DNA from 4 places in the Allobosea sp. FW305-C-101 genome. Region 2 is predicted to be linked to each of the others. Evidence: riboswitches for the same ligand, from Rfam matches in the RefSeq annotation. Region 2 holds a riboswitch; each other region holds the start of a gene.
What was found. Region 2 has a riboswitch for cobalamin ahead of metE (5-methyltetrahydropteroyltriglutamate--homocysteine S-methyltransferase). Riboswitches for the same ligand answer to the same signal wherever they lie in the genome.

Region 1 (3,446 bases), on a different contig from region 2:
CGCCCTCGCCATGATGCGAGGGGCGGGCGGCGAGGTCGCTCTCGGCAGCCGCGCCGAGGCCGACGATCAGCGCCGGCTCGACCTTGCCATGGGATGTCTCGACGATCTTGATCGCCTTCGGCAGATGCTCGGCGATCTCGGCCTTGACCCGCGCACGGCCGGCTTCGTCGACGAGGTCGCTCTTGTTGAGCAGGATGAGGTCGGCGCAGAGGATCTGGTCCTCGAACACCTCTTCCAACGGATTGTCGTGATCGACGGAGGCGTCGGCCGCCTTCTGCGCCGCGAGCGCCTCGGGATCATCGGCGAACTGGCCCTCGGCTACGGCCGGGCCGTCGACCACGGCGATGACGCCGTCGACAGTGACGCGCGAGCGGATCGCCGGCCAGTTGAAGGCGGTGACGAGCGGCTTCGGCAGGGCGAGGCCGGAGGTCTCGATCAGGATGTGCTCGGGCGGGTTCGGCCGGTTCAGCAGCTTTTCCAGCGCCGGCACGAAATCATCGGCGACGGTGCAGCAGATACAGCCATTCGGCAGCTCGACGACATCCTCGTCGCTGCAGCCCTCGATGCCGCAACCCTTCAGGAATTCGCCGTCGAAGCCGAGATCGCCGAATTCGTTGACGAGCACGGCGAGCTTCTTGCCCTGCGCATTCTCGAGGAGATGGCGCACCAGCGTCGTCTTACCGGCGCCGAGGAAGCCGGTGATGATGGTGCAAGGCACCTTGCCGAGAGAGGCGGTCTGCGGAGCGTTCATGATGTCATCCTTGCTGGCGCGCCGGCAAAGGCGGCACGCGCGCGACCACGCCCTTGCGGAAGGACTGCGGCCGCTCTTTCCAGGGAACGATGCCGTTGGCGCTGGCGGCATAGGCCTCCGCCGCGCCGACGATCTCGTCGAGATGGGTGTCGGTGTCGAGATCGCCGATCAGATAGGTCCATTTGCCATCGGCGCTGAGCGCGATGGTGCAGGGCCGCTTGCAGACGGCGAGGCATTCGACGGGCAGCACGGGGATCGTGCTGCCCTTGGCTGCGAGCTGCGCGGTGAGCCGCTCGGCCAGCGCCAGTCCCGGCTGGTCATAGCCTTCCGGGAGATCGGCGCGGGCACGGCGGCAGGCCGTACAGACATGGATGGTGAGGTCACCCTCGGACATTGCTTTGCCTTCAGGCTTCCGCGGCCCGGCGGCTCGCCCAAGGCCAGAGCACGCCGACCATGAAGGCGGTGACGAGCCAGAGCGCGGCCTGGATGCCGAGCGAGAGCGACGCGAAATGGGCGGCGACCTCGGCCGGCACCTTGCTCTCCGGCGCGGCCGGATGCGGGGCGCCGACGACATGCGGGAGCAGGATCAGCACGATCGCCACAAGCTTGAGCCAGGGCTGCTCGAAGCGCAGGAACACAAAGAGCCCGGCCGCGGTGGCGACCGCGGTCCAGAGCCACCAGAGCTGGCGCTGCTCCAATGCGGCGGAGGCGGCGCCCGGCAGTTCCGGCGCGAGCCCCATGGCAGGCGCAAGCCCGAGCGCGAGGAATCCGCAGGCACCCCAAACGAGTGCGCTGCGCTGGTCGATCCTGTCGCCGGCCGCGATCATGCCCGCCAGCAGCAGCGCCGCGAAGCCGATCGCGGTCGCGATCGTCACTGCGCTGGTGAAGAGCGTGCGCTGGAGGCCGTCCTGCGGCTTCCATTCGGCGTGGTCGTGGCCGGGCGCATCGCCGGCCGGGCCATGCGCGAGGATGATTTTTGCTTCCCCGTCGAAGGCGGCCAGCGTCGGCGCTTTCAGCGCGAGCGCCGCCTCATAGGTCTCGGCCTTGAGGATGAGCGGGGTGGTGGTGACATGCTGGAGGGCGGCGACGATCAAGCCGGCCAGAAGCCCGGCCAGGATGCTGACCGTGAGAACACGCGTGACCATGATGACTTTCCCTCAGTGGCAGGGAAAGGCGAGGCCGTGACGGGTGTCGTGCGCGGCGTTGTGCACGTTCGACGAGGCGGCGAAACCGGTCGTGTAGATCAGCGCGACGCCGATCACGAGCGCGGCGGCAACCGCCTTGACGCGTTCCGAAACGCTGAGCGTGGGGGTGGAAACCGAGGCGGTGTTCATAAGCGTTCTCCGTGGCCGCCCCGCCGGCAGCCGGTTGGATCTCTGCGGGTCGACGGCAGGTCTCCTGGCTCGCGGATTTGGCGCCCTGTGCCGCCTTCCCGGAACTCGCGCTCCAGTGGCCGATGGCGAAGGACATCCGCTTACAGTTGCGGGGGCAGCCGCGGTCTCGCACCGCGTTCCCTTTTCACCTCCTCGCGGAGGCACCGTCGGGGATCATCATTAGCCATCGCCGTGTTGCTGTGCAATGCAATGCGCGTCGCAAGGGCGTCATTCTCGGGCTTGACCCAGGAATCTCTTGCAGGAAGGGGCTCCGGTGCCTCGTTCGGATGGAGATGCTCGGGTCAAGCCCGAGCATGACGGCAGAGGATTTTTTGAATGGAGTTGCCCCATCTCACCCTCGTCCTCGGCGGAGCCCGCTCCGGCAAGAGCCGTCATGCCGAAGCGCTGATCGAGGTCCTGCCGGCACCCTGGACCTATATCGCTACCGCCCAGGCCTATGACGACGAGATGCGCGAGCGCATCGCCGAGCACCGCGCGCGCCGGCCAGCCGGCTGGCAGACGGTGGATGCCCCGCTCGATCTGGCCGGCGCGATCGCTGCCCAGCCGGCGGGCCGGCCGATCCTGGTCGATTGTCTGACGCTCTGGCTCACCAATCTGATCCTCGCAGAGCACGACACGGCGGCGGCACGCGAGGGCCTGATCGCCGCCTGCGAGCGTGTCTCCGCCCCGCTCGTACTGGTCGGCAACGAGGTCGGTCTCGGCATCGTGCCGGAGAATGCGCTGGCCCGCCGCTTCCGCGACGAGGCCGGGCGCCTCCATCAGGCGCTTGCGGCGCGTGCGGCCAGCGTGGTCTTCATGGTCGCCGGATTGCCGATGCGAGTGAAATGATGACGGATACTGATGACGCCGCCCGCCACAAGGCGAAGATGGAGAAGCGCAAGGCGGTGCAGGATGCCGAGGTCGCCTCCAAGACGGTCGAGAAAGGGCTTCTGATCGTCAATACCGGCCCCGGCAAGGGCAAGTCGACGGCGGCCTTCGGCCTGATCCTTCGGGCGCTCGGCCATGGCTGGCGCATCGGCGTGGTGCAGTTCATCAAGGGCGCCTGGTCGACCGGCGAGCGCAAGGCGCTCGAAGCCTTCGGCGATCAGGTCTCGTGGCACAGCATGGGCGAGGGCTTCACCTGGGAGACGCAGGACAAGGCCCGCGACATCGCCGCTGCCGAGCGCGCCTTTGCCAAAGCTAGGGAGCTGATGGCCGATCCGGAGATTCGCCTGCTGGTGCTGGACGAGCTCAACATCGCCCTGCGCTACGACTATCTGCCGCTCGCCGAGGTGGTCGAGGTTCTACATGCCCGCCGTCCG
Region 2 (3,446 bases):
TGGGTATGGACCTGCGTCTCGTCGGCGACGCCCGACGCGCAGATGCGGAAGCTCTCCACCGCCCAGTCGAGGTAGTGCTTCCAGTCGCTCTTCCGGAGTGGCAGACCCTCGCGCAACGCGGCCTCGTCGATCTGGATCATCGCCGCACCGGCCTTCTCCAGGTCGAGCACCTCGTCGCGGATCGCCAGCGCGATCTGCTTCGATGCCTCGCTGCGCGGCAGGTCGTCGCGCACGAAGGACCAGTTCAGGATCGTGACCGGCCCGGTCAGCATCGCCTTCATCGGCCGCCGCGTCAGCGACTGGGCATAGCGCCACCACTCGACCGTCATCGGCTTCGGCCGCGAGACGTCGCCGAACAGGATCGGCGGACGCACGCAGCGCGAGCCGTAGCTCTGCACCCAGCCGCCGCGCGTGAAGGCGAAGCCGGCGAGCTGCTCGCCGAAATACTGCACCATGTCGTTGCGCTCGAACTCGCCATGGACGAGCACGTCGAGGCCGATCTCCTCCTGCCAGCGCACGGCGCGAGCGGTCTCCTCGCGCAGGAACTGCTCGTATTCGGCATGGCCGAGCTGACCCTTGTCATGGGCGGCGCGGGCCTTGCGGACCTCCGGCGTCTGCGGGAAGGAACCGATCGTGGTGGTCGGGAAAGCGGGCAGGTTGAAGCGGGCGCGCTGGAGCTTCGCACGCTCCGCGAAGCCGGTCTTGCGGCGGGCGAAGGCCTCCGTGACCGCAGCCATGCGCGCTGCGACGGCCTTGTCGTTGACCTTCGGCGAGGCCCTGCGTGCGGCCGCTGCCGTGGTCGAGGCGGCCAGCCTGTCCTTGACGGTGCCGCGCCCGCCGCCAAGCGCGCGGCCGAGCGTGGAGAGTTCGCCCATCTTCTGCACCGCGAAGGCAAGCCAGTTCTTCACCTCCGGATCGAGACTGGTTTCGAGTTCCAGATCGATCGGGCTGTGCAGCATGGAGCAGGACGGTGCGACCTGGACATGGTCGGTGCCGCGCCTGGCCGCGACCGGCTCGATCTTTGCGAGGACCGCCTCCAGATCGGTCTTCCAGATGTTGCGACCGTCGACCACGCCGAGCGAGAGCACCAGGCCTTGCGGCGCTTTAGCCAGAACGGCATCGAGCTGCTCGGGCGCGCGGACGAGATCGAGATGCAGGCCTGCGACCGGCAGGGATACCGCCGTGTCGAGATTGTCGCCCAGTGCTCCGAAATAGGTGGTGAGCATCACCTTGAGCTGCGGCAGGGCATGCGCGATCGTCGCATAGGTTCGATGCAGCGCGGTGCGGGCGGCCTCATCGAGATCGAGTACGAGGCAGGGCTCGTCGATCTGCACCCATTCAGCGCCATTCGCCGAGAGACGGCGCAGCACATCGACATAGACCGGCAGCAATTCGCCCAGCAGCGACAGCGGATCGAAGGACGGGTCCTTGGACTTGCCGAGCTTCAGGAACGTCACCGGGCCGAGCAGGACAGGGCGCGTCTCGTAGCCGAGCGCCTTTGCCTCGCGATACTCCTCCACCGGCTTCAGCGAGGCGAGCTCGAAGCTCTGCCCCTGTGCGAACTCCGGCACCATGTAGTGGTAGTTGGTGTCGAACCACTTGGTCATTTCCTGCGCCGGGACGCCATGGGCATGATCGTGGTCGTGATGGGCATGGCCGCAGGATGTATGCGGCTCGGCTTCGCCCTGCGAGCCGCGAGCCATGGCGAAATAGGTGCCAAGCGGCACCGGCCCGCCCTTCCAGCCATAGATGTCCGGGATCGCGCCGACCATGACACTGGTGTCGAGCACCTGGTCGTAGAAGGAGAAGTCGTTCGACGGGATCACGCTGATCCCTTGCGCCTTCTGGCGCGCCCAGTTGGCCGCGCGCAGGCCCTCAGCGGCCTCGACGAGCGATCTTTCGTCGGATTTTCCGGCCCAGAAGCTTTCGAGCGCGGTCTTGAGTTCGCGGCGCGGACCGATGCGCGGCGTGCCGAGTGCAGCGACAGGTACTGATTGAGACATAGGCTTAACCCCGACTAGTTGGGGGCAAAGGCCAAAGCGGACGCGGGACGAGGACCGTCCGGACGCAAGAATCCGGGCGGCGCCGCCAAGCGCACCACCGGGACACCCCGCCCGAGGACGTTCATGTTGTCGGGGCAGGTCTCCTGGCTCGCGGGTCGTCGCTCTTGCCCGTCTTCCCAAGGCCTTGCGGCCTCAGTGACATGGGTGGGCAGAAAGCTCGCCGCTGACAGTTGCGGGGGCAGCGCCGGTCTCTCACCGGCTTCCCTCTTAGCTCCGATGCGGCAAGCCGCACCGAAGAACCTCGACGCCGCATCATGGGCCATCATTTCCGGGCCGTCAACAAGAGATATAAAGACATATTTATGTCTTCATGTGACGAGCAGCGCTCGGGGAGCTGCCGCCGAGATGTCCTCGCTTTCCGCATGCGATCGAGGAAGAGCATACGACCGATTGACATCGGAGCGGAGAGTGACGCTAGATGTAGTTGTCGATGGTCTCTCGAATCGCAAGATCGAGAGCTAAGAGGGAAGCCGGTGAGAGACCGGCGCTGCCCCCGCAACTGTCAGCGGTAAGTTCTTAGTCCAGCGTTGTCACTGAGGCTGCAAGGCCTTGGGAAGACGGACGAGAGCGGTGACCCGCGAGCCAGGAGACCTGCCGCGACCCTTGTTTACGTCCTCGGGCGGGGTGTCCCGGTGGTGCGCTTGGCAGGTCGCGGCATCGTATCGTCGCGCGCCTTCTCGACGCGACCGCTCGGCCTTTGCCCCCAACATCTTGGGGTTGATGCCGATGTCTCTTTCTCTCGAAGCCGAACGGCCTTCACTGGCCCCGCTGGGTGCCGAACCTGCTGCATCGCCGCGCGCCGCAGCGGCGGAGCCCGGCTACCAGCTCATCCGCCGCAATGGCGCGGTAACGCCCTTCGACCCCTCGAAGATCGCGGTCGCCCTGACCAAGGCTTTCCTGGCGGTCGAGGGCGCGAGCGCCGCCGCGTCCCGTCGCATCCATGATGTCGTCGCCGACCTGACCGAACAGGTCGTCTCCGGCCTGACGCGCCGCGCCGCGACCGGCCGCACCTTCCATATCGAGGACGTGCAGGATCAGGTCGAGCTCGCGCTGATGCGCGGCGCACACCACAAGGTTGCCCGTGCCTATGTTCTCTATCGGGCAGAGCGGGCGCAGGAGCGGGCGAGGGCGCAGGCCGGGTCCGCGCCGGTCGCTGTCGCGCCGTCGCTGCAGATGAAGCTCACTGACGGCACGCTCGTTCCGCTCGACGCCGCCCGCCTCGACAAGGTCGTGCGCGAGGCTTGTGCCGGGCTCGACGGCGTCGCGGCCGAGCCGATCCTGATGGAGACCCGCCGCAACCTCTATGACGGCATTTCGCTCGACGAATTGGCACTGGCGCCGATCCTCGCTGCGCGGACGCTGATCGAGAGCGAGCCGAACTAC
Region 3 (3,446 bases), 900 kb from region 2:
GCGCGGCTCAGGCGATAATCGAAGATCACGCCCTGCTGGATCGCGCTGACCGGGAAGTCGAGATCGAACAGCCCGTTGCCGAGCGCCTTCAGGGCCGTGTCCAGCGGGATGCGCATCTCGCCGATCGTCACCGCCAGCGCGACCGATAAGGTCAGCGCCAGCAGCGAGGCCAGCGCGATGCCGATCCGCGCCGGCCAGTTCGGCCCATGGGCGGCGTGGCTCAACGCGAGAGCCCGAAGCCCGCGATCGCCTTGGCGAGGGTCTCGATGCCGTCGACCGTGTCGAGCCCGGCGCGGGTCGCGCCCACATCCAGGATGACGACGCGGTTGTTCCTGACCGCATCGAGCTTGCTGGCGACCGGGTCGGTCTTCAGGAATTCCAGCTTCTTCTCGATATCGTCGGCCGGAAAGCGGCGGCGATCCATCTTGACGGTGACGATCACCGCCGGGTTGGCAGCGGCGATGCTCTCCCAGCCGACCAGAGGCCATTCCTCGTTGGTCGAGATGATGTTGCGGGCGCCGAGCTTCGACAGGATATAGGCGGGCACGCCGTTCTTGCCGGCCATGAAGCCGTCGCCCTTGATGTCCTTGCTGGAGAACCAGACGACGACCGGCACGTCCTGCGCCTTGAGCTTGGCGACCTGCTCGACCGCCTTCTCCTCGCGGGCCTTGAGTTCGGCGACGAGCGTCTCGGCCCGGTCGGCTACGTCGAAGATCGCGCCGAATTCGCGGATGTTGCGATAGACCAGCTCCATCGTGAACATCTGGGTGCGCACCCCGTCGCCGGCACCGGAATTGTCCTTGCCGACGCAATCGGTCGGCGAGACGTAAGCCGGCACCTTCACCTTGGCGAACTGGTCGCGCTTGCCGACGATGCCGTTGGGCCCGACATGCCATTCGAACATCGCCGTGACGAGATCGGGCTCCTGCGCCAGCACCGCCTCAAAGCTCGGATCGTTGTCGGCGAGACGCTTCACCTTGGCGTTGACCGCCTCATAGGGCTTGGCCACAGGCGAGAACCAGACCGCCGTGCCGACGACGCGGTCGCCGAGGCCCAGCGCATAAAGAATTTCCGTCTGGGTCTGGCCGATCGCGACGACGCGCTTGGGCGCGGCGTTGAAGGTGATCGTCTCGCGGCAATTCTCCAGCGTCAGCGGATATTTGGTGGGCGCCGCATTGGCCGTGCCGGTGGCGAGAGCGCCCAATAGAGCAACGGCCGAGAGGCTAAACAGGTTAAACGGGCGCGCAACCGGCATCGAGGCCATCCGAAATGTAACAATGTTGCATTTCTGATAGAGTGCGCGGCAGGCGGCCGTCAAGCCGCCCTGAACGGCCTGCGTGGTGGTCTTCGTGAACATGGACTTCATCGCTCCCCGAGATGACAGCCGGGGCAGCTTGGGCATGTGGGACGGGAAGGCGGCACAAGGCCGCCATCGACACACAGCTCCGGAACACCCCGTCCGAAAGACGTCTTCGACGACCGGGGCAGGTCTCCTGGCTCGCGGGTCGATGCCGCTTCCGCCCGGCCTTCCCGGCGCATCAGGCGCCAGTGGACGATGGACGGAAAGCTCGCCGCTTACAGTTGCGGGGGCAGCCTCGGCTTTGGCGCGGGTCGCGCCTCACCGAATTCCCTCTTAGCTCCGGGAGCAACCCGGAGAACCTCGATCGGCGCACACCCTATAAGGGCGTGGCGCTGCGTCAAGCAGACATCGCGTCAGAGACTCGGCGTACTGTAGAGCCGCTTGCCGCCGACCGAGATCTCGACCTCCTGCAGATAGCTGCGCAGCGCCGTGGTCGCGACATCGATGCCGAGGCCGGGTACATCAGGCGCCGCGACCTGCCCGTTCGCGTTGCGCTCCAGATGATTGGCGGAGATCGCGGTCGCGAGCGGCTTCGGCATCGCCGGATATTCGCAGATTTCGTGCTCGGCCAAGCCCGCATAGGGCTGGAGCGAGGCGGAGAGCGCCAGATGCGAGGTGAAGGTGTGGTTGACGAAGGTCACACCCTTGGCGACCGCATAATCCGCCACCGCCTTGGACGGGCCGATGCCGCCGATCCGGCCGCAATCGATCTGGACATAGCCGATGCCGCCATAGTCGATGAGCTGCCGCGCCATCGACTCGTTATGGGCGCCCTCCCCGCCGGCCAAACGGACCTTGGGGCTGCGCTGGGCAAGAGCGCCATAGGCTTCGAGCGCGCTGGCGTGGAAGGGCTCCTCGAACCAGAGCACGTTGGCCTTTTCCATCGCCGGCAAGCGGGCGGCGGCGCGCGCGACATCCTCGATGAAGATCTGTCCGGTATCGACGAGCAGGATGCCGTCCTGCCCCAAACCCTCGCGGGCAGCGACGAAATGCTCGGCATCGGCCTCGACGCTGCCACGACCGATCGGCCCCCAGCCGAACTTCGCGGCGCGGAAGCTGCGGCTGCGGGCATCGCGAGCGCGTTCGAGGGTTTCCTGCGCCGTGTCGCCAAAGAGGACCGAGGCATAGGGCGTCTTGGGATGGCTCTTGGCGTAGCCGAGCAGGCGCCAGACCGGCTCGGATCGCATCTTCCCGAGGATATCCCACAGCGCCATCTCGACGCCGGAAAAGGTATGCGGCGCCTGCAGCAGGTCCATCGAGTTATAAGCGACGGCCGCGGCGATGCGGGCGATGTCCTCCGGGCTTTCCAGATTCTGCCCGAGCACGGAATCGGCGACAGGCCGGCAGACGCCATGCGACATCGGGCAGATGAAGGCGGCGATGGAGGGCAGCGGCGCCGCCTCGCATTCGCCCCAGCCGACATGGCCGCCAGCCGCGACCCTGACCAGCAAGGCATCCTGGCTGCCATCGGCCTCGTCGGTGACGACGGGCATGGCGAGATAGAAGAAATCGACGGCCTCGATCCTGGGCACGGGTCTTCTCCTTACAGTTCGTAGATCGTGGCGCGAGGCGCGAAGGTGACGCCCTCGTCGAGCGGATAGATCGGCCGGGCGCAGATGGTGTGGCCCAGGCTCTTCAGATTGGCGGAGGTCGCGCCGGGCGCGTCGATGTTGAAGTTCCGCGCGCACCACTGGTCGAACATGTGGAACTCGGTGTGGGGCGACTTCACCACGATCAGGTCGAAATCGGTCGGGTCAATGCCGTTGGCATAGTACATCGCCCGGTCGAACAGGCTGACCGAGCGGCTCATCACGACGACGGTGACATTGTCCCGGGTCAGAACCGCGGTCGGCCCGGCGCTAAGCGGCGCCTTCATCGTCTCGAGCGCAGCCTCGCCATCCGAGAGCAGCTTGACCTTGGCGGTCACCCTCATCGGCGGGAAGCGCGCGGGATCGATCGAGCCGCCGAGCGTGACCTCGATCGTCGCGCCGACGCCGGCCTTGTGGGCCGCAGCCGCGGCCGGCGCGTCGACGATCTGGGCCAGCACCCGCTTGCCGTAGCCGGCCTTGCGCAAAGCGGCGAGGAT
Region 4 (3,446 bases), on a different contig from region 2:
GGAAACGAAGGTTCCAACGTTCTCCCTGCGGAGGATGCCAATGCCCGCACCGACCAGATCGCCGATGCGGCGCTGCGTCTGTTCGCCCGCTACGGCTACAAGCGCAGCTCGATGGACGACATCGCCAAAGAGGCGGGGCTCGCCAAGGCGACGCTCTACCTGCACTTCAAGGGCAAGGACGATGTCTTCCGGGCCATGCTGGACCTGCTCGGGCGACGGGTCGAAGCACGTTGCCGTGAGGTCGTGGCGAGGCAGGGGCCGTTTCCGGAGCGGCTCGCGGCGCTGCTTCAGGCGCATCACGGGCTGGCCTATGCCAGCTTCGGCACCGGCGAGCATCTCGTCGAACTGAAGGCTGTGATGAACACGATCGCGACGCGTGAATTGCAGGCTTTCGAGCGAATCTTCTCGACCTTTGCCCGCGAATTGCTGAGGCAGGCCGAGCAAGGCGGCGAGATCAATCTATCGCGCCTGCCGGCCAGCGCGGACGACTGGACCGCCAGCCTGCTCTTTGCCGCCGCGGGAGCGAAGCTCGGCACGCCACCCAGTGCCGCGGATTACGCGCGCAGGCTGGACGCGATCGCGTCGGTCTTCGCCGCAGCGCTGGTGCGATAAGCGAGAAGAAAGAACGCAACATGCAGGATGACGGCAGGACCGAGCTTCAGCCCCTTACCCCGCTTCGCATCCAGCCGGTCACGCAGGCCGCTTTCGAGCCTTTCGGCTGGATCGTGGAAGCCGGGGAAAGTGGCCGCACCGCGAATAACGGCACCGCGCGCCGGCACGATATCCATGCTCATCCGGCTGCCGAGGTCCGGGCCGGCACCAGACTTGTGACGTCGATCTTCTCGGCCAAGCAGCAGCAGCGGGGCCTCGCGATCGCCATGCTGGAGCGGCATGTCAATTCGATCCAATGGATCGTCCCGCTCGATGGCGCCGGCCATATCGTCATCGTCGCCCGGGACGGCGCGGATGGCCGGCCCGATCTCTCAACGCTGGCCGCCTTCTCGTTCTCCGCTTCGCAGGGCGTGATCTATCGCCGCGGGCTCTGGCATCATCCGATCATAGCCATCGGCTCCGATGCGCGTTTCCTCGTCCAGTCCTGGCAGGATGGCACCGAGGCGGATTGCGAGATCATCGCGATCGAGCCCAAGGTGCTCGCTGCGAACGACGTAAGCTGACGAGGGGTTTCAGGTAGCGCGTTGTGCGATGACGGTCCTCGTCGCTGCCGTCCACAGCCTTCGCGCCTGCCGCGCCATCGGTAGCTTGACGCCACAATCTCGCCATCTACGTTAATCCGTGTCGAGGTCTTCGGAGCGATCCGAAGCTAAGAGGGAATCCGGTGACGTGCGCTTGCACGGAACCCGGAGCTGCCCCCGCAACTGTGAGCGGTGAGTTTTCGGCTACTTGAAGTCACTGGCGTCCGCGCCGGGAAGACAGCCTGAAAGCAACGACCCGCAAGCCAGGAGACCTGCCCCGACGCAGTGATGATGTCGCGCGGGCGGGGTGTCCGGCGGAATCGCAGTGCACCGGGCGCCTGCCGCCGGTCTGCCGCGCTTCCTCCCTTTGCCCCGGCCGCGACAGCGAGGGGCTGGACGACCATGATAGAATTGACGGGGCCGAGAGGCGGCCACGCGAGCGGTCGGGCGTGGACCAGGCCCGGAGCGCCTGTGTCAGGCATGAGTAATTGCAATGTTATAACATTGCGATAAGAGGCAGGTATGAACTCTGCCTCCGCTTCTCTGCCTGCGTCCTCTGCGGCGCCCCTGGATCCGCTTGCGCTTTACGCCAGTGCTATCGACTCTTCCGATTATGTCGCGCGTGTCGCGCCGCTCATCCGCCAGCTCGCGCCCGGGATCGACGATCTGATCGACATCGGCGCCGGGGGAGGGCAGCTGGGCGCGGCGCTGCGCCGGCCCGGCGCGCGCTGGACGGCCATCGAACCGTCTCCGACGATGCAGGCCCGGCTCGCCGCCCTGCCGCAGCCGCCGGCCATTATCCCGCACGGCTGGGACGACGTCGCGGTCGATTGCGAAGCCGCCGATACGGTCCTGGCCGCCACCATGCCGGGCTATTTCACGGATGCCCCCAGCTTCCTGGCGCGCTGCCGGCAGTGGGCGACCCGGCAGATCGTTTGGATCGTCGCCGCGCAGAAGGCACCCAAGGGGCTGATCCTCTCCGCATGCCTGCCGCGCGAATGGCATCACGAAGACGAGACGCCGGGCATCGATCTGGTGCTGCCGCAGCTCGGCACCGACCTGCCCGATCGCGTGGACGCGGTCGACTGGACCTTCTCACTGGTGCTGCCGGACCTGCCGGCCTTCGCCGCCTTCCAGGCCGATCGGCTGGGCTGGCCGCCCAACGATCCGCGCCGGCCGCAGCTTTTCGACCATCTCCACAAGCAGGCCGTGCCCGTGCCGGGCGGCTTTCGCCTCTCCTGCCATCGCCGCTCGGCCATCCTCGTCTGGAACCTGTCATGATCCGCCTGAATTCCCGCAAAGCCTGCCTGCTTGCCGCGACCTGCCTGATGGCGATCGGGGCCGTGCCCGCCTTCGCCCAGACCGAAATCAAGCTCGACGAGCTCGTCGTCACAGCGACGGGCCGCCCCGAGCCGCGCAGCAGCATTCCCGGAACGGTCCAGGTCATCGATGCCGCGCAGATCGAGCGGGCCCGTGCGCAATCGATCACCGACCTGCTCGCGGAGAACGCCGTCGGTTTCTTCAGCCAATGGACGCCCGGGCAGACCTCGATCAACATCCGCGGCGGCGCCAGCGACGGGCAAGGCAAGGATTTCCGCAGCCAAGTGCTGGTGCTGATGAACGGCCGTCGCGCCGGCACGGCCAACCTGTCCAAGCTCTCCGCCGCCGATGTCGAGCGCATCGAGATCATCCGCGGCCCGTCATCGGTCGTCTATGGCAGCCAGAATATCGGCGGCGTCATCAACATCATCCTCAAGACCGGCCGCACCGCGCCGGGCACGATGATCGAAGGGGCAGGGGGCTCCTGGGGGCTGCTGCAGGGCAAGGCCCAGACCGGCGGGCTCTATGACAGCGTCGATTATTACGCCGGGATCTCGGGCGGCACGCGCGACGACTACCGGTCCGGTCGCGGCGGCACGACCATGGCCAATACCGGCTGGAAGCGCCTCGGCATCGCTGGCGCGCTGGGCTTGCAGATCAATCCCGACCATCGCATCGAGACGACACTGCGGACCGACGGCATCTACGATGTCGGCTTCCGTGGTTCCGGCGCCAACACGATCAGCCAGGAAGACCGCTACAACAACTCCGTCGACATCACCTATCGCGGCCAACTCCCCGGCGGACAGTATCGCTGGATGCTGCAAGGCTATGCCGTGCAGGACGTCGACAATTTCCGCTGGGCTTCGCCGGTCATCCGGGGCGGCACCGGCCTGCCGGCAGCCGGCACGGCAGCCGATTACAACCGCCGCG

Region 1: linked by a shared signal. The riboswitch ahead of AC3WMA_RS22260 (CbtB domain-containing protein) and the one ahead of metE (5-methyltetrahydropteroyltriglutamate--homocysteine S-methyltransferase) in region 2 are both predicted to bind cobalamin.
Region 3: linked by a shared signal. The riboswitch ahead of AC3WMA_RS02625 (ABC transporter substrate-binding protein) and the one ahead of metE (5-methyltetrahydropteroyltriglutamate--homocysteine S-methyltransferase) in region 2 are both predicted to bind cobalamin.
Region 4: linked by a shared signal. The riboswitch ahead of AC3WMA_RS12620 (methyltransferase domain-containing protein) and the one ahead of metE (5-methyltetrahydropteroyltriglutamate--homocysteine S-methyltransferase) in region 2 are both predicted to bind cobalamin.

What each region holds. Positions count from the first base shown of each region.
Region 1 is NZ_JBYSYT010000006.1:67,228-70,673, forward strand. Features, by position in the region: gene cobW (cobalamin biosynthesis protein CobW) at 1-751, opposite strand, end outside; gene AC3WMA_RS22250 (DUF1636 family protein) at 756-1,145, opposite strand; gene AC3WMA_RS22255 (CbtA family protein) at 1,156-1,896, opposite strand; gene AC3WMA_RS22260 (CbtB domain-containing protein) at 1,909-2,085, opposite strand; cobalamin riboswitch at 2,123-2,308, opposite strand; gene cobU (bifunctional adenosylcobinamide kinase/adenosylcobinamide-phosphate guanylyltransferase) at 2,461-2,973, shown strand; gene cobO (cob(I)yrinic acid a,c-diamide adenosyltransferase) at 2,973-3,446, shown strand, end outside.
Region 2 is NZ_JBYSYT010000001.1:1,454,866-1,458,311, reverse strand. Features, by position in the region: gene metE (5-methyltetrahydropteroyltriglutamate--homocysteine S-methyltransferase) at 1-2,003, opposite strand, end outside; cobalamin riboswitch at 2,120-2,322, opposite strand; cobalamin riboswitch at 2,477-2,676, shown strand; gene AC3WMA_RS06925 (ribonucleoside-diphosphate reductase subunit alpha) at 2,790-3,446, shown strand, end outside.
Region 3 is NZ_JBYSYT010000001.1:556,655-560,100, forward strand. Features, by position in the region: gene AC3WMA_RS02620 (FecCD family ABC transporter permease) at 1-224, opposite strand, end outside; gene AC3WMA_RS02625 (ABC transporter substrate-binding protein) at 221-1,255, opposite strand; cobalamin riboswitch at 1,467-1,678, opposite strand; gene AC3WMA_RS02630 (mandelate racemase/muconate lactonizing enzyme family protein) at 1,714-2,892, opposite strand; gene AC3WMA_RS02635 (M81 family metallopeptidase) at 2,904-3,446, opposite strand, start outside.
Region 4 is NZ_JBYSYT010000002.1:1,041,108-1,044,553, reverse strand. Features, by position in the region: gene AC3WMA_RS12630 (TetR/AcrR family transcriptional regulator) at 1-612, shown strand, start outside; gene AC3WMA_RS12625 (ureidoglycolate lyase) at 633-1,175, shown strand; cobalamin riboswitch at 1,283-1,487, shown strand; gene AC3WMA_RS12620 (methyltransferase domain-containing protein) at 1,716-2,474, shown strand; gene AC3WMA_RS12615 (TonB-dependent receptor) at 2,471-3,446, shown strand, end outside.